DNA from 3 places in the Lysinibacillus sp. GW821-FHT14F06 genome. Region 3 is predicted to be linked to each of the others. Evidence: riboswitches for the same ligand, from Rfam matches in the RefSeq annotation. Region 3 holds a riboswitch; each other region holds the start of a gene.

Region 1 (7,333 bases), on a different contig from region 3:
CGTGTGATTTGGCATGAAAAATTTCAAGAGATTCAAGTACATATTATGGGTGTTATCCAGCTTGAGGTACTTATCGATGTGCTAAACAAGCGTTTTTCATTAGCCATTTCATTCGGGGAACCACAGATATTATATATGGAAACAATTTCATCAACTGTTACAGGATATGGTCATTTCGAGCCTTTAAAGCACTATGCGGAAGTACATTTATTAATGGAGCCAAGTGCACGCGGTACTGGTATTACATTTGTCAATGCATGTCATACGGACGATTTATCCGTTGGGCATCAACGACTGATTGAAAAGCATTTATTCGAGCGAGAACATCATGGATTACTAACAGGCTTTCCCGTGACTGATATTTGCTTTACGCTTGTAACGGGCCGTGCTCATATTAAGCATACCGAGGGCGGCGATTTTCGCGAGGCCACATTCCGGGCATTGAGGCAAGGGCTTGAGCAAGCGGAGAATGTCCTTTTAGAGCCGTATTACCGCTTTAAGTTAAAAGCATCTACCGATTTTATCGGCCGCATGATGACTGATATTCAGCAAGCATTCGGTACATTTGACCCGCCAATTATTTCCGAAGATGATGTCGTGATTACGGGCCGTGCCCCTGTCGCGACATTTATGAGCTATAGTACAACCTTTGCGGCCTACACTAATGGTAAGGGTGTCCTTTCTCTGCAATTTGATGGCTATGATGTGTGTCATAATACGGAAGAAATTATTATGCAAGTCGGCTATGATAAGAATGCCGATCCTGAATATACATCTGCCAGTATTTTTTGTGCAAAGGGGAAAGGCTATTCCGTTCCATGGCATGAGGCACAAGCAGCAATGCATTGTATAAAATAATTCAGAAAATAGAAACAGGGCATGGGAAATTACTTCCATGTCCTGTTTCTGTACTAAGATTGTATTAATTGGTTTTGCTATTGAGAAGATATTGACTAATTTGGGTTGTATTCTCTTGGACCTGAGCAGTTCTTGGGTTGACCAGAGCGATTTGCTCTTGAACCTAAGCTGTTCTAGGGCTGATTGGAGCGGTTCTCCCTTGTACCCGAGCTATTTTTGAGCTGACCGGAGCGATATTCACTTGTACCAGAGCCGTTTCCTTTTGAATCTGAACAGTTGCTTTTTCCTATAATGCTCGTACATTTTGCCTTGTGTCTTTGAAAAGACGATAAGAAGGTTCTACAACAGCATAGCTATGTGAATTAGAAAAGTCTGTTAACACTTTGCCTGGTCTACTTTTCAAAAGTTGCAAATTATCAATTAATTGCAGCAATAGCTCATGACCATTGCCGCGTGGATGCCAGTTTAAATGATAATCATTTAGTTCCTTTACGGCTAGTAAAAAATGCTTATATTCGCGTTCTACAAAACTAATAAGTTTGCTATCCTGTGTGATTCGTGATAAATCTTCCAAATAAGTTTCATAAAAACGCATCACAATCGAGCACAATAAATCATTGACACGAGCAGCACTTAATACAGGCTTAGGCTCTACAAAAAGTCGTTCTAGATTTGGTTTGGCACGGGTTGAATCGATGCGTGTAATTAAATGATAAAGTTCGCCATCAACCTCATACACAATTGGATTTGTTGGCATATACATCATAAAGCTATTTGTTTTTGTTTTCAGGTTCTCTGTTATCTCTGCCCTTGCGAAAAGATGTCCATTAAATTCCTCATTTTGAATCCAAATAATGTCCTTGTTATATAAAATTTGATCAAATAGTCGCTGATTACTAATAAGGCTGGTTGCAAGTATTTGATCAACAAGTGATTCCACAGCCATTCTTGTTTTTGCTTGCTTGGCAACTTCAGTGCGTGGCTGCTTACAAATTTTCATATCCTCAAAGTGCGTTTCCTGTGCTGACCATACATGAATATTCGTCATAAGTGCATCCTCTTTTCGTACATATTTTCAAAACGGAAGTCATCAGTAAAAAAAGGATTTCCTTCATTTAGAGGAAACCCTTCGATTTATTGTTTTCGTTCATCACAAAAAGTCAAACAATACCCAAACCTAAATGTATGGGAATTTATCCACATACCTTTATTTAATTTGGGCGTCTGACGTACTGTGACAAACAGAGCATTCTGTTTTGTCAACATGCCACCTCCTATTCCTCGTAGGGTTATGGTGTGTACTCATAATAGGCAGGTATCCTGACTCATGATCATCGCTACTTTTCCCCTTCCCGTCGTTAAACAGTGGTATACGAAAAGTCGCTCACATTTACAGTTGCGGGACAGTGTCGGATTTGCACCGACTTCCCTTTTCAGTAAATTGCACGCAATTTACACCTATTATTACACGCTATTCAGTTGTTAAGGAATCGTGTTTACTTCACATTCCTTATAGCTTACTAGTATTAATTGTAAAGTAGTATTTTTCTAAAGTCAATTACCACAATATATAGTATATTCCTAAAAAAAATACTTTCTTCATTAAATAATTGGAAAAATGATTGTTACGATTATTGTTTGAAATTGTATGACATATATTTTCAACAAGCCATTTTATCCTATTAACTGCTTTTCAGTTGGTTCCGTATCATGATTTTGAAGCCCCTCAAAAATATTTGCATGTTTTACAAAAGAACTTTCATTTCATCCCTCCATTTTGCATTTGCATGGATATAATAATAAGCTCAAAATAGAGATACATTAAATACCTTTTAGCTTTTCATAATATTGAATATCTATAACTTACAAGCCATCAATAATCAAACACCCCACCATTTTCAGGTCTTGTCGAATGGGTAGCACATCATTCTTTATTGAGCTCATACAAAATACATGTACCTGAATATCTTTGATGATTCTTTAATTCAAATAGCTATAGGTATTGATATAAACTTCCTTGCTATTCTTCAATTCATACATGTACCCAGCAAGCCTTTGACCCTTCTCATGGTAATCTGTCCATTTCGCACCCCTTCTTCTTTTGCATAACAAAAAAGCCTCGCTTAAGCGCGGGCTTTTTATAATCTTGAAAGTGTCACAGGCAATGGGCCATTTATTTCAACATTGTACAAATGTTGTAAACTCCATAAGTTATATTTATAGTAGAATCTTCTATTACATAATTAAGCCTTAAATCGCTGTGTAAGCTGCTGTAAATTTTCTGCTTGTACACATAAATCTTGTGATACTGTATTGACCGCTTGCATGGAGGCGCTTTGCTCATCTACTGATTGTAGAACAACTTCTGTATATTGTGATAACCTATCCATACCAGAAGCAATTGTCATAACAGATTTTGTCACCTCAACAGCACTACCTGAAAGCTCCTCAGCCGTAGCAGAAATATCCTCCAGCTGACTCGTCATTTTACTTACATGTTGAGATATCGTACCAAATGACTTTGTTGCTTCATCAATAACATAGACACCCTGCTGAACATTTTTTAAATCCTCTTCAACCGATGACGCTACCTGTGCTGTATCATTTTCAATTCCAACTACTAGCTCAACAATCTGATGTGCTGAATGTTTGGATTGCTCTGCTAATTTACGAACTTCCTCTGCTACGACCGCAAAGCCTTGACCATGTTCCCCAGCCCGTGCTGCTTCAATTGCTGCATTTAATGCTAGTAAATTCGTTTGATCTGTAATGGTTGTTATCATATCAATCATTGTTTTGATATCCATCATTTTATTTGTTAACTGCTGCATTAACTGACTTGTTTTTTCAGTTGAGTTCGAGATAAATTGCATTTGATTTTTAGCCACATGTAAAATTTCTGCACCGTTACCTGCAACATCATTTGCTTCCTTTGCATGGTCAAAAACATCTTGCGTTGCTACAGTAATCCGTTCAATGCCATCTGCTGTTTCTTGCATAGCCACTGCACTTTCATTGGCTGATTGAGCTGCATGCTTAAGTCCATCTGATGTTTTTTCCATTTGAGAATCAACTTCATCAACAGCCATCGTAATTCCATTTGTACTGGCAGATAGCTCCTCTATACTCGTAGATAAGTCTGAAGAGCTATGGGCAATTTTTTGAGTGATAATTTGTAATTGTTCTTTCATCTCTATGAATGCTTTTGTTAACGCTGAAATTTCATCATTGGAATTCACTTCAATAGGAGCAGTATGCAAATTTCCCTCAGCAATTGCCTGAGCAGATGCTGCTAATTGGTTGATGGGCTTAATAATTTTATACTGTACATAGACAATATAGGAAAGTGTCATTGCAATTCCTAGTATTGTTAATATTGTGGATAACCAATCCAATGATGTAAGATTTGCTAGGTCTATGACTAATATAATAATCATAAGAACATTTAAAGCAGAAAAACCAATTATACTTCTTTTTCCTAAACTCATACTAAATTCCCCCAACTATAATAATATTCCAATGTAGTTATTATAGTTGAATTTTCCTTCGATTCACAGAAAAAAGCCCCACTATTGTAAGAAACAAGTCATATAAAAAAGCACTTTACGCTAGGCAAAGTGCTCTCTATAGTCTATTATTTCAATTTCATAATACTTGACCCTGCAATACCAGGATGTGTCATTTCATATGGATCTAAAATTAAATCCAATTGTTCAGTTGTTAGTACGCCTTCTTCTAAACAAAGTTCACGAATCGAACGACCAGAAAGAATTGCTTCACGCGCTAGACGAGCAGCCACTTCATAGCCAATATGTGGATTTACAGCCGTTAGGACACCAACACTTTTCTCCACATATTCTTTCATACGCTCTTCATTTGCTTCAATATCTTTTAAGCAGTTTTCAGTAAATGCACGGAATACATTATTCATTATGCTGATAGATTGAATTAAGTTAAATACTAACACAGGCTCCATCACGTTTAATTCTAATTGCCCTGCTTCAGATGCTAGAGAAATTGTATGATCATTACCGATTACTTGGAAGGCAACTTGATTTAAAACTTCTGGCATTACTGGATTTACCTTACCTGGCATAATTGAAGATCCTGGTTGGCGAGCTGGTAAGATAATCTCTCCTAAGCCGGCACGTGGACCAGAAGCCATTAAGCGAAGGTCATTCGCAATTTTAGACATGTTGATCATACAGATTTTTAATGCACCAGACACTTCTGTATAAGCATCCGTATTTTGTGTAGCGTCTACTAAATGAGTAGCACCTTTTAACGGTAATCCTGAAATTTCAGCAAGATGCTCATCGACAGACTTAATATAATCAGGGAACGCATTTAAACCTGTACCTACTGCTGTTGCCCCCATATTCACATCATATAGATTCGGGCGAGTTTGATGGATGCGTACAATATCACGGTTGATAACGCGGCAATAAGCTTCAAATTCTTGTCCTAATCGAATAGGTACTGCGTCTTGTAAATGAGTACGTCCCATTTTAATCACATGTGCAAATTGCTCTGCTTTTTGGTGGAATACCGCTTGCATATTATCCATTGTTAGCAGTAATTCATCTATTAAATTTAAAACAGCGATATGAATAGCTGTTGGGAAAGCATCATTTGTTGATTGGGACATATTCACATGGCTATTTGGACTGATTGATTGATAGTCCCCTTTTTCTTTCCCTAAAATTTCTAGGGCACGGTTTGCAATTACTTCATTGGCATTCATGTTGATCGATGTACCTGCACCGCCCTGAATTGGGTCTACTATAAATTCTGCATCCCATTTTCCATCAATCACTTCTTGTGCTGCTTCGACAATTGCCTCACCAATTTCTTTTGATAATAGGTGTACTTCCATATTGCCCAATGCTGCTGCTTTTTTGACAATCCCCATTGCTTTAATTAATGCAGAGTGAATTGTGTAGCCTGTAATAGGAAAGTTTTCAGTCGCACGTAGCGTTTGAATCCCATAATAAGCATTTGCTGGTAATACACGTTCACCTAAAAAATCTTTTTCTATACGTTGTGTTGACATCATTGTCGTCTCCTTTTATGCAATACTCACACTTGATAGTAGCTAATTAATGGCGGATTGTAAACAGTCATTTTTCTGTAAAATAAAAAAATCCTTTAAAAAAGTAAATTATTCGCTAAAAACCGAGCGCATTCTATACGCGCTCGGTCCATTATTCCGTATTATGATGTGAGTGTAGTAAAGAAAAGGAGCAAGTTATCAGCTACTCATAGGTACTGTTTGGTTACTATTTCTTTTCCGATAAATCCAACGCCTTCTTTATTATTTATCGGAAGTGACAGTAAAACGACTATTTATATGAGTTGGATTTTCAATTTCATCTACTACAGCTATGGCATAGTCCGCATAGCTCACATAGCTTTCACCAGCAGCATTCACCAATAAATGATCAGCACCCGCTTTGTAGCTTCCTGTTCTTGGACCTTCTGGATCAAAGAATGCTGATGGACTTAAAAATGTCCAAGTAATTGATGATTGTTGTAAATCATGTAGATTTTCACCTTGGTTTTTAGCTGTTGCATAAAACATTTCAGGAAAGTCCGGTGTATCCATTACACGTACAGTTTTTTCTGGGTCTACAAACAAGCTACCTGCTCCACCAACAACAAATAATTTTGTATCTATGCCAGTTAAAATTTCAATTAAATGACGACCTGCTTTTACATGTAATTCTTCCTGACCAAATGGGGCGCCAAACGCATTAACAACAACATCAAAGCCTTTTACATCCTCTTGCGTTAAAGCAAATACATCTTTCTCCATAACAGAAATATTTCCCACTACTTTCGATGCAGAGCGTACGATGGCTGTTACATCATGACCACGTTGTAATGCCTCCTCTACTATTCTTTGTCCTGCTTTCCCTGTTGCTCCAATTATACCAATCTTCATTATGTGTTCCTCCTAGTTTATAGTTGTAACCAATTAAGTTACAGGGTGGGTACAAAAGATCGACTTCGTTTAAAGACGAAGTTGATCTAGCACATCCTGTAAAGTTTGTGCTTGTAACTGTTCTTCCATTGCCTGCCAAATAGATGTATAAACACCCTCCAATGTATGTTGGATTTTTCTCCCCACCATACAGGCTGGATTTGGCTCATCATGAATCGCAAAAAGCTGCTCTGGCCCATCAATTGCCTGGTAGATAGCTAATAATGTTAAATCTTTTGGCTCTACCAATAACTCATAACCAGCGATGCCTGTTTGTGAAGACAGCAATCCTGCTTTTTTGAGAGTACCAATCATGCGTCTTACCACAACTGGATTTGTATTGACACTCCCTGCCATAAAGTCAGATGTTAACTGACTTTTATCAGATGTAGTTGCAATGAGCGAAAGTATATGGATCGCTACCGAAAATCGACTGTTCACCATATGTATCACCACCTGTTGTAACTATTATAGTTACAGGTGTAGATAAAG
Region 2 (7,333 bases), on a different contig from region 3:
GACTTCACCGGCATTTATATTACTTGGATTTTTCGAGAAATATGTTTATGTTGATACACCTATTATTAATATTTTAGTTGTAATTATTATATTTCATATATTTACAATATCTATTCCATTTTTAGTAGCTACATTCTTTTCAAATCAATATGCCTCTATTTTAATACTTGTTGTGATTTATTTTGTATTAATGTTAATGCATGGCTATAAATTGGAGATAATTCAATATATTGCACCTACGCTTAACTTTATGTATCCAGATAATCTACATTATTTAAATTTTGTGGGTGTTTTATTTCTTTGTATTTGCTCTATGGCAGCGGCGGTTTGTTTTAGTAAAAGGCCAACATTAAAAAAAGACAAGTATTTCTTTGCTAGCTTAGCCAGTTGTTCAATTTTAGCAATAATTTGTTTACATTTGTATGAAGAATTCAAAGAGAACGAGCTAATGAGTCAGCCCTATGAGAGTTATGTATTCAATGAAATTACTGTTCAATATAAAGGAGTAAGTCAAAAACGAGCTGATCGATTTTCTGCTATCTATTCAGACCTTACCCAACAAATGGCACAGTTCGGAATAAAAAATCCTTATCAAAAAATTAGTATTACTAAAGACTTTAATTTACCAATTAATAGAGAAGTCGGAAATATTATAAGCATTAATGGAAAGACAATTGAAATACGTCCATATTCTAATAAATTTTTTGAATTTAATTATGGCTATAATATTATAGAAGATTTACTAAATATTTTAATGAACGAAACTTGGAAGACAGAGAAACAGACGGTATGTTATGAGTTGTTAAAAAAAATTATTGAACAGAAAGTTATTCTAAATAATAACAGTGATTTATTTAGTGAAGCAAAGCTGAAAACAATGAAAAATGAACAATTTCATACAACTACAGAATCATATATGACAGATTATCTTACTATTTTGAAAGAAAAACCTCAAGATGCTTATTCGTTTATCATAAAGTTGGAGGATCAATAAATTGATAAGAAGATTAGGAGGCAAATAACATAATACATGAAGGTATTACTGGAGGTATTTAAATATACAGGTCCATATAACAGGAAATTAGTATTTATAAATACTATAATGTGCGTTTCGATGGGTTTAAACATAATACATCCTTTAATATTTGGTAGGTTTATAGATTATGTAACAAATAAGGAAGTAAGTAACGCATTAAAAATCATCCTATTTATTGCAATATTATTTTTAATTAATTTAGGCATTAAATTTATTCAGAAATATTATTTAGCGAAATTAATTGCTAACATTCAAATAGATGTTAAATTGAAAATGGTTAAACGAATTATGGCTAAGGATATGGATGATTATCAATTAATTCCTAAAGGCGAAATGATGAATAAAATTGAAAACGATACAAAAGCTTTTTCAAATGTTCTTTCAGAGTTACTAAATATTTTCATCGATTGTATTAGTATTCTAGTTGTGTTTATAATTTTACTAAATATCAATTTATTGTTAGTTTCGATTCTATTTATCACATGTCCATTAACATTATTTATCTTTAAATTTTATGGCAAAAAAATACGGGAAAAGGACATTAGTGTAAAGCAAAGTTTAGATCATTATCTAACATACTTAGGAGAGTTACTGTCATCTTTTAAATTGTTTAAACTATTAAATAATGAAGCTGAGGGAGTAAATAGATATTCTCAAAAAAATGATTTAGTCTATAAACTATCGCTTGAAAAAATGTTGTTAAATATTAAATCCGGGACAATAATAGAATTCATAAATTATATAAGCTATTTGTTGATTCTTATTTTAGGCGTCTATCTTATTTATAAAGAAGATTTGACTATAGGTATTTTAATTGCCTTTACTTCTTATTCAAATAATTTTAACCAGTCATTTTTAAGATTTGGACAACTAAATACCTTTTTTCAAGAAGCCATAGTATCCATAAATAGAGTTAAAAATCTACTAGATGTGCCTGCTGAAACAAAATGTGATGTAAACAATATGTCTAGTCATATGACGATACCTTCATTTGAGGAAGGTAGGATGGTGTTACGTAACGTATGTTATGAATATTCTAATGAATTTTCACCAATTTTTAAAAATATTAATATTGCAATACCTTTAAAAAAAATCGTTCTTTTTAAAGGTGTGAGCGGATCAGGAAAGACAACTTTGTTAAACATACTTTCAGGGTTATATGTAGGTTACACAGGGGAAATATTAATAAATCAATATAATGTGAAAAATATTCCTCACCATATCTATAAGAAAAAAATATGTCTAGTCTCTCAAAATCATTTTTTACTAACTGGAACTATCAAAGAGAATTTACTTTTAGCAAATCCAGATGCTACTAATGAAGATTTAATAAAAGTATGCAAGCTAGTAAATATATATGATTTTATAACGTCTTTGGAGAATAATTTTGATACATTAATTGGACATAATGGACTTGATCTTTCTACTGGACAACAGCAGAGGCTTTCTATAGCGAGATCACTTTTAAGGGATGCCGAAATATATTTGTTTGATGAAATTACAGCTTCATTAGATAAAGAAAATCAGAGCATTATAGAATCTCTACTCATATATTTAAACAAAGTAAAGGGAAAAACCATTGTATTGGTGACACACGATTCAATGATAAAAAATGCAGCTGATTTAACATTTGAAGTTAAGAATGGTCAGATTCACCAAATTCAATCTGGTCTTTTTCCAACTTTCTAGATTATTTATCTTTATTCAGCAAATGTTTTTGTATCGAAAGCATAGCGGCAGATGTTTTATGCGCGTAAGCGTAGCGACAGCGGCAGATACAGAAGACTTCCACCTCTACAGGCGCAAATACGCCAAGGCGAAATTGATACAAAAGTGTAATAAAGATAATGCTGTCATATTGACACCCAAAAAACTTTACAGTAAATTAAAAGAAATTGCATAATAGCATTGGGTGCCCATTATGGGAGAATAGGGAATAAAGTGTAAGTCTTTAGCGGTCCCACCACTGTAAAAGGGAGTTTCATAGAGTATGCCACTAGCATGGTGCTGGGAAGGTTCTATGAAATGTTGAAATTGAGCCAGGAGACCTGCCTAATTGCTTCGATTATATAGACGATGGAAAAGTCTGTAGTTTATTTGTGATGAATAAACTACAGGCTTTTTATTTTTTCTCTAAAGCTCAATGTAAAATAGAAAGGGGAATGATTCATGCAATTATTACAACAAACCATTGAAAGTATTCAACATGTAGACAGTCATATGATGAAGAAAGCGAGAGAGCGTATAGATGCTCTTAGTAAGCCACCTGGAAGTTTGGGAAAACTAGAATCTCTTGCAGTACAATTAGCTGGTATTACAGGAGAAATGTTTCCAAAGATAGATAACAAAGCAATTATTGTCTGTGCTGCAGATCACGGTGTTTGTGAGGAGGATGTAACTTCTAATCCACAAAAGGTAACCTTTTTACAAACAATGAATTTTCCAAAAGGGCTTACGGGTGTTTGTGCTATCGCCAACATAACCAATGCAAAAATCGTAACAGTTGACGTTGGTGTAAAAGAAGATTTACCACTTGATGCTGGGGTCATTTTAAAGAAAATTAAATATGGAACAGACAATATGGCAAAGGGTCCAGCTATGTCAAGAGAAGAAGCTATTCAATCCATCGAAGTAGGTATTGCAGTTGCAACGAGTGAAATAAGTAACGGAGTCGATATTCTTGGTACTGGAGAAATGGGTATTGGGAATACTACACCAAGTGCGGCTATCCTATCCGTGCTTCAAGCCTGTCATCCAAATGTAGTAACGGGAATGGGCGCAGGTGTTGGCGCAGGAGGAATTGCGCATAAGGTGGAGGTTATTCAAAATGCCATTGCATTAAACAAACCAAATCGCCACGATCCTATTGATATTCTTGCAAAAGTTGGTGGCTTAGAAATAGGTGCTATGGCTGGAATTGTACTTGCAGCTGCAGCAAATCGCAAGCCTGTTGTTATAGATGGCTTTATTTCTACGATTGCTGCCCTCATTGCCTTTGAGCTTGAGCCAAAAGTAAAGGACTACATTATTCCTTCACATGCCTCAGAAGAACCAGGTGCTAAAATAGCAGCCAAGTTGTTAGGGATAGAACCAATGCTGCATATGAATATGCGTTTAGGAGAGGGCTCTGGTGCAGCTTTAGCCTTTCCAATTTTAGATGCAGCATGCTCCATGATGAAAAACATGGCTACACTTGAGGAATCTGTAGTGCTAGTAGAATCGAATGAATAGGTGAAAAAATATACGCTTAAGGCATTTCTTTGTAGTACCAAAAAGTATAACAAGTCCATATATTGGAACTATTTGGGCTTGTTACTATTCATAAAATGGTTATGCTCGATTCAGCTTTCGTAAAGGCAAACGCCATTTCTTCATATAGGAAAGAATTCTTAGCACTGTAATCATACCAAATAATCCATATAAAAAGAGGTCGCCTGTTAATACTTCTAGACCAATCACGAGTCCTGCTAGAGCTGCCCAAACACCATAAATTTCATCACGTAATACAAGGGGCTTGCGTCTTGCTAATAGATCTCGAACAATCCCACCTCCTGAACCAGTTAAGACAGCAGCTACAATAACTGCACTAATTGGCATGTCGAGCTTTACAGCATAGAGTGCGCCCTGAATAGCGAATGCAGATAAGCCAATTGCATCTGTGAAGTTTCCCCATCGATGCCAATGCTGAATTAGATGATGTGGAAAAATAAAAAATATAGTAATCGCCGCAAGCGCAATTTGGAACATCATATCCTGTCCCCATAACGTTGTAACAGGTAAGCCAATAAGCAAGTTACGAATTGCTCCACCCCCAAAGGCAGTGACAATACCGAGTATATAAACACCGAATAAATCGTATTCTTCCTCCATCGCGATAATTGCCCCAGAAATAGCAAAGGCAATTGTTCCAATAATACTAAAAACCTCCCAAGCCATCCCTTTTCACCCCTTCTGAAAAATAATGTACTTTCTCATTAAAGTTAAAGAATTCTATTAAATGTAACAGAATCTATGAATTTTGTAGTCGAAATATCGAAAATAATGAAAGAAGTCCGCACATTAGCTTAGCGCATATTACGAGTAGAAACAATAGGCAAGTTTTGCAGACACATCTACAAATTGTTAAGATGAGATAGGAGTAAAGTGAAAACTTCAATTTGTGGGTATGGTGCCCACAATTGAACAAATGTGAATGGAGAAGAATGAATGACTTTTACAACGAATTTAACAACAGAAACGTTAGCATTAGCTACCGAAATAGAGGAGAAGGTTTACCCGTTTCATAGGAAGGTAGACGATATGGCGTTCTTTAATCAACAAAAGGTGCTTGCAGCTTTTAGGAAGCATCAAGTTAGTGACTATCATTTACATCCTTCTAATGGATATGGTTATGATGATGAGGGGCGTGACAATTTAGAGCGTGTTTATGCAGAGGTTTTTGGAGCGGAGGCTGCCATCGTACGTCCACAGATTATTTCGGGGACACATGCCATTACGCTTAGTCTATTCGGAGTGCTGCGACCAGGTGATGAATTGCTGTATATTTCAGGTCAGCCATACGATACATTACAATCCATAGTAGATGGCGGTGACAAGGATACTGGTTCATTAAAGGATTATAAAATCAGTTATCATCATGTGGATTTAATGGCTAATCAAAAGATTGATTGGGACGGTGTAGCGGCTGCTATTACAGAGAATACAAAAATGATTGCTATTCAACGTTCAAAGGGCTATGCAACACGACCATCCTTTACTATTGCAGAAATTGCTGATATGTGCGTGAAAGTCCGTGAATTAGCACCGCAGGCTATTATCTTTGTCGACAATTGCTATGGTGAATTTGTGGAGGATCAGGAACCGACAGAGGTAGGGGCAGATTTAATGGCAGGCTCTCTGATTAAAAACCCAGGGGGAGGATTGGCGAAAATTGGAGGCTATATTGCTGGTCGCGCTGATTTAGTTGAAAAATGTGCCTTTCGTATGACGTCACCTGGTATTGGCGCTGAAGCAGGTGCAACATTAAATACGCTGGGCGATTTTTATCAGGGCTTTTTCTTAGCGCCACACGTTGTAGCACAAGCATTAAAAGGCGCCATTTTCACAGCTGCAATGCTAGAAGAAATTGGTATGTCTACGACACCAAGCTATGATGCGAAACGAACAGATTTAATTCAATCTGTTTCATTCCAAACAGCTGAACAAATGATTGCCTTTTGTCGTGAAATTCAAGCAAACTCACCGATTAATGCCCATTACGCACCAGAGCCAGCCTATATGCCAGGCTATGAGGATGATGTCATAATGGCAGCAGGTACTTTTATTCAAGGTTCGAGTATTGAGCTTACAGCAGACGGTCCTATTCGTCCGCCATATACAGCATTTATTCAAGGCGGCCTCACATATGAGCATGTAAAATTCGCCATTTGTAGTGCTGTTCAAAAAATTCAGAAATAAATAGGTAAAAAACTATTCAAATCATGATTCTGAATAGTTTTTTACAATTTTGTAGCAGTCGAAAAAAATATTAAAAATCGATGTTAGGAAACCTTACATCTTTGTTGACAGTGTAAAAATTTCGTTATATGATAAGCGGGTATTGGAGGGGACTTAAATGAGTCGTGAAATTAGACGAACTATGCCGTTATTATCCATGAGTATCGTGATGCAATTGACCGAGCTTTCGGCACGCCAAATTCGTTATTATGAAGAACACCATTTAATTGAGCCGCACCGAACAGATGGCAATCGTCGAATGTTCTCATTAAATGACGTCGATACATTGCTAGAAATAAAGGATTATTTAGAGCAGGGAATGAATATGGCAAAGATTAAAAAATTATTTGCTAAAAAGAGTGACCCTGTAACGACAGATGAGCCAGATTTAAGTGACTCAGAATTACGTCGCATTATGCGCGAGGAAATGCGTCAAGCACAACGCATGCAAAAATCATCCATTCGACGTGGGGATTTATCCCGATTCTATTAAAAGCCTTTAATAGGGTAGGGTAAAGATAAAAGCTAGACAAATTATAGGAGTGTGGAAAACTGTGGGTAAATACACAAAAGAGGACATTAAACGTCTAATCGAAGAAAAAAACGTAAGCTTTATTCGTTTACAATTTACGGATATACTTGGCACAATCAAAAACGTTGAGATTCCTGTAAGCCAATTAGACAAAGCGCTAGAAAATAAAATGATGTTTGATGGTTCATCTATTGAAGGTTTCGTTCGTATCGAAGAATCAGATATGTATTTATATCCTGATTTAGATTCGTTTGTAGTATTCCCTTGGA
Region 3 (7,333 bases):
GACTCATCATTAGCTGATACATCTAGACTACCAATAGTAGATAAAAATGCTATGAAAGTATATGGCAGTGATTTACGACGTTGTAGAGAAACGGCTGCTCATTATTTTCCGAATGCTGCTTACATAGCTGATTGGCGATTTCGAGAGTCCAATTTTGGGGAGTTTGAAGGAAAAACATATGAGGAGTTAAAATCTGATCGTCGGTATTGTGCATGGTTAGATGATCCTGTTTCGTCTCCTCCACCGAATGGGGAAGGCTTTGCTGCATTTTGTCAACGTGTGAAGGATGGTTTTTCTGCACTACCAAAGGATGAAGATGACTATTATGTTGTCGCACATGGTGGCGTTATTCGAGCATTGCTTGTAGAATTTGCCCCAATGGAGCAGTCCTTTTGGTCGTACAATGTACCACATGATAAATTGTTTACCTTAACATTTTCAAGGAAAGCTTGGGAGGAGGGAAATAGATGCATGTCTTTATCGGAGGCGCCTATAATGGAAAAACCGACTATGTTATGACATTGCTTGGAGATCAAGAGGTGGTGTTAGTTGATGGTTATCTGCCTAAATCTATCCCTGTGTGTGATGTATTAGTTATAAAAGGCTTGGAAAAGTGGCTTGTTACACAAAATCTTGAGGAGGATGAGAATCTTGTCAAAACCATGTTAACAAGACTACAGGCTCTAGAAGAAAATAGGACATTGTATATCGTAGTTACTGATATGGGGCGCGGGGTTGTGCCGATGGAAAAGCAGACAAGATTACTACGTGATACTTGTGGGCGCTTGTATCAAGCTTTATTTGCTAAAGCAGAACGTGTCGTGCGCATTTGGTACGGTATCGCAGAGCAAATTAAATAAGACAGAAAAGAGGAAATGGAATGAATCGACAAAGATTGACGAAGTTGACGTTCACTGCTATGGTAGCTGCCATTTGTGCTGTTGGAGCGATGATTAAAATTCCAGCAATTATATCGACTGCTGCGTTGGACTCTGCCCCTGCATTTTTAAGTGTCGTATTTTTATCGCCAGTATTCGCAGGAGTTGCAGGGGGCATTGGGCATTTTATTACAGCCTTAACGACTGGATTCCCATTCGGACCATTACATATAATTATCGCAGCAGAAATGTTTATCGTTGTCTGGATTTTTGGAATGATGCATAAAAAAGGTATGCATTTCTGGAAATGGCCTGTGGCACTTTTTTTTAATGGTGTGGTAGCACCATTACCATTTTACTTTATTATAAGTCCAGCATTCTATTGGGCGTCGCTAACTAGTCTTCCGTTGGCAACTCTTATTAATCTAGTTATTGTTGCAATTGTCATGCCAATACTCTCTAAGGTGTTTCTACGTAAGGACGGGCGAGTACATTGAGAAATGCAGTTAACATAGGTGGGCTTATTGCAACTACAGATAATGCTGCAGCAATTGGTGAAAAGCCACAAGATATTGTGTCCGCTTCAAATAAACTCACGGCTTACTTTACAGCACGTGTTACCTTTTTAGAGCAGCTTACAGCAAATGCTTTACCTAAGCATATTATATTAGCAAATTTTTCTGGAGATACTGCATGGTCTAGTTATGTAGCTGGCATACAGCAGGTTTTTGAGGAGGCTGGTCTAATATGCCCGCAGATAGATGGTAGTACGGAATCCAATATGCCAACTTTACAATCGGCTTTATCAGTTACAATGCTTGGCGAGCCGCAAAAACGTACATCCAATGAACTTGAGCATCTTTGTTGGTATACGTATGGACTGCCACTTGTAGGAAACGAAGTCCTTGCGCAGCCCGAGGATGTTGCACAGCTTCAAGCTATTTATCGTGCATGGAATGAGGATATCGTTCAGCAAGTTTGGCCAGTCGGATCAAAGGGCCTGCAAGCAGAATTTACTCGACTTTTTGGCAGCATACATGTTGAAAGTGACTTAAATATTGAGAAAAGTGCTGGGCCTAGTACAGTGGTATTACTTGGGATACATTCAGAAAAAGAGCAACTGGCACAAAAAATTTTTTCTAGAAATTTTGAAAAACTACGTAAAACTGCATTGTAATTGGGCTTGCTTCGAGAAAAAGTAACGCTTTAAAACTTGCAAGGGGCGAAACACCTATTGCAACACTAAACACAATATGTTAGATTTGTTTAGGAGTTAAAACACAATATATAGTATTTTGGACAAGCGGTACCAATATGGTTTAAAAGGGAATTCGGAGCAAGAGTCATCTTTAGCCGAAGCTGTCCCCGCAACTGTAAGTGCTGACAAATGATCAAGAGGCCACTGTTTTAAAACGGGAAGGTGATTATTTGAAAGAGGCATGAGCCAGGAGACCTGCCGCATTGTTCAAGACAGCAACACATTCTTCGGGGGTTGAGAAGTGGAGGCGAGAGATTTGCACACTTCTTTGTGTGCCTGTCCTTCATTTCCATTTCTGATTTTACAGCGATCATGTAACCGATAAGATGTTGCATGATCGCTTTTTGTGTTGTCTGGAGATAGAAAAGGAGAGAATATGTACAATGACAATTCAAATCGAGCAGCAAATGACTAAGTTAATGAAAAGCTACACGGAAGATGAGCTTGAAAGCTTTGTCAGGTTATCGGATCGTTGGCTGCGAAAAAATGATAATGCCACATTTGAGGCATGGGCAGATGCAATGATTCTTCAAACACTTAGTCTGATTGACGAGGAGGAGCCATACTGGACATTTGTAGCCGCGCACATCTATTTAGAAAAATTATACGATCAATTTGCGATGCGCCGTGGTGTTTCACCAAAGGATGTTTATCAGGTTTTCCCAGCACAATTAGCACGTTATACAGAAGCTGGCTTGTATCATAAAAGCTTAACAACAAAATATAGTGAGCATGAGCTTCAGGAATTAGCAAGCTATTTAGAGCCTAGCCGAGATGAGTTGTTTACGTATATTGGCTTAAAGACATTAATGGATCGCTATGTGGTGCGTGATTATACTAAAACACCAGTAGAGCTTCCACAAGAACGCTGGATGGTCATCGCCATGACATTAATGCAGGATGAAACAGAAAATCGTCTTGAAAAAGTTCGAGAAGCTTACTGGGCGATGAGTAATTTATATATGACAGTGGCAACACCCACATTATCAAACGCAGGGAAGACACATGGTCAGCTGTCGAGTTGTTTTATTGATACAGTGGATGACAGCTTACAAAGTATTTACGATACGAATACAGATGTGGCAACACTTTCTAAATACGGCGGTGGTATCGGTGTATATATGGGCAAAATCCGTAGCCGCGGCTCGTCCATTAAAGGCTTCAAGGGTGCCTCAAGTGGGGTACTACCATGGATTAAGCAATTAAATAACACAGCCGTCTCTGTTGATCAGCTAGGCCAACGTCAAGGGGCCATCGCTGTCTATTTAGATGTTTGGCATAAGGATGTTTTTACATTTTTAGATTTACGTTTAAATAATGGGGATGAGCGTTTACGTGCGCATGATATTTTCACAGGACTGTGCTTACCAGATGTATTTATGGAAGCAGTGGAAGCACGTGAAGATTGGCACTTATTTGACCCACACGAAGTACGTGAGGTGATGGGCTTCTCATTAGAGGATTTCTATGATGAAACGAAAGGCAATGGATCCTTCCGAACGAAATATGCCGAATGTATCGCTAACCCATTATTAAGCCGTGAAGTCGTCCCTGCCATCGATATTATGAAGCGAATTATGCGCTCACAGTTAGAAACAGGCGTACCTTTCATGTTCTATCGAGATGAAGTGAACCGCATGAATCCGAATAAGCATGAAGGAATGATTTATAGTTCAAATTTGTGTTAATTGTAGCACCTTCAATCAGAAATGATTGTCGAAAACTCCGTTAAACGGGGAAAGTCACTCAGTGATAACCCACCGTGCTAAATCTTTTGATTAAATATTTGGAGTTTTATACAACAGAACAAATATTCGTTTTTAGGAGTGGTTGTTATTTCTAAAGAATATGGGTTCATTTATGTAACGACAAATAAAATAAATGGTAAAAAGTATATTGGAAAATGTATATATGGTCGCGTAAATAACTGGGAAAATTATTTAGGATCAGGAGTATATTTGAAAAGAGCCATTAAAAAATATGGTAAAGAAAATTTTGAGAGAAAAATTATTTGTAATGCTTATTCCGAGGAAGAATTAAATGAATTGGAAGAATATTATTTGAATTATTTTGATGTTGTCAACTCTACTGAATATTACAACATTAAGATTACGTCAATTGGTGGAGATATCTTTACTTTTCATCCAAATAAAGAGGCAATTAGGAAACAGAGAGTTAAGCAAATGACTGGTGAAGGCAATCATCAATTTGGAAAACCTAAAACGAATAAAATGATTGAATCAGTGAAAAAAGCCAACTCAAAACATATCATCATTGATGATGTTCATTATGAATCTGTGACATCTGCTTCAGATCAATTAAAAATAGGAATTAGTACAATCAATTACAGACTAAATTCAGATAATTTTCCAGCGTATAAACGAGTAATGCCGAAAAAGGAACTTAAAATTAATGGCTACCCTTGCAAAGTGGGAAATCAAGTATTTGATTCCATAACAGAAGCTGCTAAGCATTATGGTATTTCAACACATGCAATGAGATACAGAATGAATTCTCAAAATTTCCCTGACCATATTTTACTAAATCAAAAGTAAAAGCCTAACGACTATCGAAAGCATAGCTCATTGAAAAATATGAGTGAAGAAGCGAGTAGAGTACCCCTCAAGCGAGGCCCACTAAAGGGATAATTCATAAAGGGAAAAGCGGAGCATCCTACAGGTAGAGCTGAGGATGATGATATAGTCTCCTCTGCATAGTGATATGCAGCAGTTCTTAAAGGAACGGATTAGGTTTAGCGAACCTAGTTGAAGAAAAGGACCGAAATATTCCAAAATATGTCACCCACTGAATTTGAATCCATCACACTAGAAGATGATGTCATCGTGACTCGTCGCAAGCCTGGAGATTTTGTGGTTTGTAACTTGTCCTCTATTAATCTAGGAAAAGCTGTACCTGCCAATGTATTAGAACGTTTAATTCCAATTCAAGTACGTATGTTAGATAACGTTATTGCCTTAAATACTATTCCTGTGAAGCAAGCAGAACGCACAAACTTACGCTATCGTGGTATTGGGCTTGGCACATTTGGCTGGCACCATCTATTAGCGCTGAAGGAAATACAGTGGGAATCTGAAGAAGCGGTAGAATTTGCGGACAAGCTATATGAAGAAATTGCCTACTTAACGATTCGTGCTTCTACCGCATTAGCAAGTGAAAAAGGCGCATATCCTTTATTTGAAGGTTCTGATTGGCAAACTGGTGCCTACTTTGAAAAGCGTGACTATAACAGTGACAAGTGGAATGCTTTACGTGAGGCTGTGGCGAAAGAAGGTATGCGCAATGGCTATGTTATGGCGGTTGCTCCAAATTCATCAACATCAATTTTAGCGGGCAGTACAGCAACGATTGATCCGATTTTCCAAAAGAGCTATTCAGAAGAGAAAAAGGATTACAAAATTCCAGTCACAGTGCCTGATTTATCACCAGTAACAACTTGGTACTATAAATCTGCCTATTTCATCGATCAAAATTGGACAATTAAGCAAAATGCAGCACGTGCACGCCATATCGACCAAGGCATTTCACTTAATTTATATGTACAAAATACGATTAAGGCGAAGGATTTGCTTGCACTGCATATGAATGCTTGGGCCAGTGGTGTGAAAACGACCTATTATGTACGCTCAACATCTGTAGAATTATTAGAATGTGAGTCTTGTGCAAGCTAGGAGGATAAAATAATGACAACAATTACGAAACGACAAATTATGGATAAAGAGGCACCGAACCGTTCCACAGGGATAGTAAACGGCCGTTCCTCCAATATTTTAAATTGGGATGATGTGCGCTTTAGCTGGGCCTATCCGAAATATAAAAAAATGCTAGGCAACTTCTGGACACCCTTTGAAATTAATATGAGCAATGATGTCAAGCATTTTCCAGAGCTTACAAAAGATGAGCAAGAATCATTTTTGAAAATTATTGGACTATTAGCCCTTTTAGATAGTGTTCAAACTGATTTTGCAGGCAAAGTTGCCGACTATTTAACGGATTCAAGCTTAAATGCCCTGATGATTATTTTGGCACAGCAGGAGGTTATTCATAACCATTCCTATTCATATGTACTATCCAGTCTAGTCAACAAAGACGAGCAGGATCGAACATTTGATTTTTGGCGAACAGAACCCGTTCTTGAACGCCGTAATGATTTTGTCATTAAGGGCTACCGTGCTTTTTCAGAAGAACCAACAGTTGAAAATATGTTAGAAGCGATTGTCTATGATGTTATTTTAGAAGGACTATTTTTCTATTCGGGCTTTGCATTCTTCTATCATTTAGCACGTAATCAAAAAATGGTTGCAACGTCCACGATGATTAATTATATTAATCGTGACGAGCAACTCCATGTCGATTTATTTGTGAAAATTTATCAGGAGCTATTAGAGGAATATCCAGAATACGATACACCTGAGCGCAATGCTCGTGTACAGGATATCTTCCGAGAAGCAGTTCAGCTTGAAATTGATTGGGCCAATGAGGTCATTGGTGATAAAATTGAGGGCCTTGATGTGGAGGATGTTCACGATTATGTGCATTTCTATGCCAATGTACGCTGTAATCAGCTCGGTGTTGATCGTCCGTTTGAGGGCTATCGTAAGAACCCATTAAAATGGATTAAGGCGTATGAAGATGTGGATTTAGGCAAAACGGATTTCTTTGAGCAACGATCCCGTCAATATGTAAAAGTTAATGTAGAAGATAATGGCTTTGATGATTTATAAAATGAAACCACGTGAGCAATAGCTTGCGTGGCTTTTTTAGGTAGAGATTAGGTTGATATTGACGTTTTGTATACTTTTGTATACAATTGTGTGCAGAAAGAAGCTCTTATTAGTCTGAAGTTGAATGAAAGAGCGGTTGATTGCCACCCAAGCAAAGCAGCGGCGATCGGATAGTAGGAGAGGCTAACGATTAGACAGTGAATCAATTATACATAGGGATATACGGCTAGAACTAAACTTCTGGTTGATTGTACACTACATCAATACGTGACTCGAAAATTTCTATCAATTGGGTATGGATTTTTAGTTATAATGAAAAACGAATGATTTAACAGAGGAACGGAGACGAAGGAATGCAGGCAATTAAACAATTAGGGGGCTATTTAGGACCCTATAAATTTTTTACATTGATTGCACCACTACTGATGGTGCTTGAGGTAACAATGGATTTACTT

The links. A riboswitch is a leader RNA that binds a small molecule or an ion and turns the genes downstream of it on or off. The one in region 3 is predicted to bind cobalamin.
Region 1: another riboswitch for cobalamin. It lies ahead of AC1RNS_RS04970 (hypothetical protein); the one in region 3 lies ahead of AC1RNS_RS09280 (ribonucleotide reductase barrel domain-containing protein).
Region 2: another riboswitch for cobalamin. It lies ahead of cobT (nicotinate-nucleotide--dimethylbenzimidazole phosphoribosyltransferase); the one in region 3 lies ahead of AC1RNS_RS09280 (ribonucleotide reductase barrel domain-containing protein).

Annotation. Positions count from the first base shown of each region.
Region 1 is NZ_JBXAPF010000004.1:7,220-14,552, reverse strand. Features, by position in the region: gene AC1RNS_RS04975 (GTP-binding protein) at 1-858, shown strand, start outside; gene AC1RNS_RS04970 (hypothetical protein) at 1,145-1,906, opposite strand; cobalamin riboswitch at 2,152-2,335, opposite strand; gene AC1RNS_RS04965 (methyl-accepting chemotaxis protein) at 3,102-4,346, opposite strand; gene aspA (aspartate ammonia-lyase) at 4,493-5,914, opposite strand; gene AC1RNS_RS04955 (NAD(P)-dependent oxidoreductase) at 6,173-6,802, opposite strand; gene AC1RNS_RS04950 (Rrf2 family transcriptional regulator) at 6,872-7,285, opposite strand.
Region 2 is NZ_JBXAPF010000001.1:92,452-99,784, forward strand. Features, by position in the region: gene AC1RNS_RS00395 (hypothetical protein) at 1-994, shown strand, start outside; gene AC1RNS_RS00400 (ABC transporter ATP-binding protein) at 1,115-2,725, shown strand; cobalamin riboswitch at 2,930-3,106, shown strand; gene cobT (nicotinate-nucleotide--dimethylbenzimidazole phosphoribosyltransferase) at 3,206-4,267, shown strand; gene AC1RNS_RS00410 (trimeric intracellular cation channel family protein) at 4,367-4,972, opposite strand; gene AC1RNS_RS00415 (methionine gamma-lyase family protein) at 5,243-6,493, shown strand; gene AC1RNS_RS00420 (MerR family transcriptional regulator) at 6,651-7,025, shown strand; gene glnA (type I glutamate--ammonia ligase) at 7,087-7,333, shown strand, end outside.
Region 3 is NZ_JBXAPF010000007.1:197,785-205,117, forward strand. Features, by position in the region: gene AC1RNS_RS09260 (histidine phosphatase family protein) at 1-519, shown strand, start outside; gene AC1RNS_RS09265 (bifunctional adenosylcobinamide kinase/adenosylcobinamide-phosphate guanylyltransferase) at 468-860, shown strand; gene AC1RNS_RS09270 (ECF transporter S component) at 881-1,375, shown strand; gene AC1RNS_RS09275 (hypothetical protein) at 1,372-2,055, shown strand; cobalamin riboswitch at 2,166-2,354, shown strand; partial or broken gene AC1RNS_RS09280 (ribonucleotide reductase barrel domain-containing protein) at 2,520-3,821, shown strand; gene AC1RNS_RS09285 (hypothetical protein) at 3,963-4,691, shown strand; partial or broken gene AC1RNS_RS09290 (ribonucleotide reductase barrel domain-containing protein) at 4,914-5,825, shown strand; gene AC1RNS_RS09295 (ribonucleotide-diphosphate reductase subunit beta) at 5,838-6,878, shown strand; gene AC1RNS_RS09300 (ABC transporter ATP-binding protein) at 7,232-7,333, shown strand, end outside.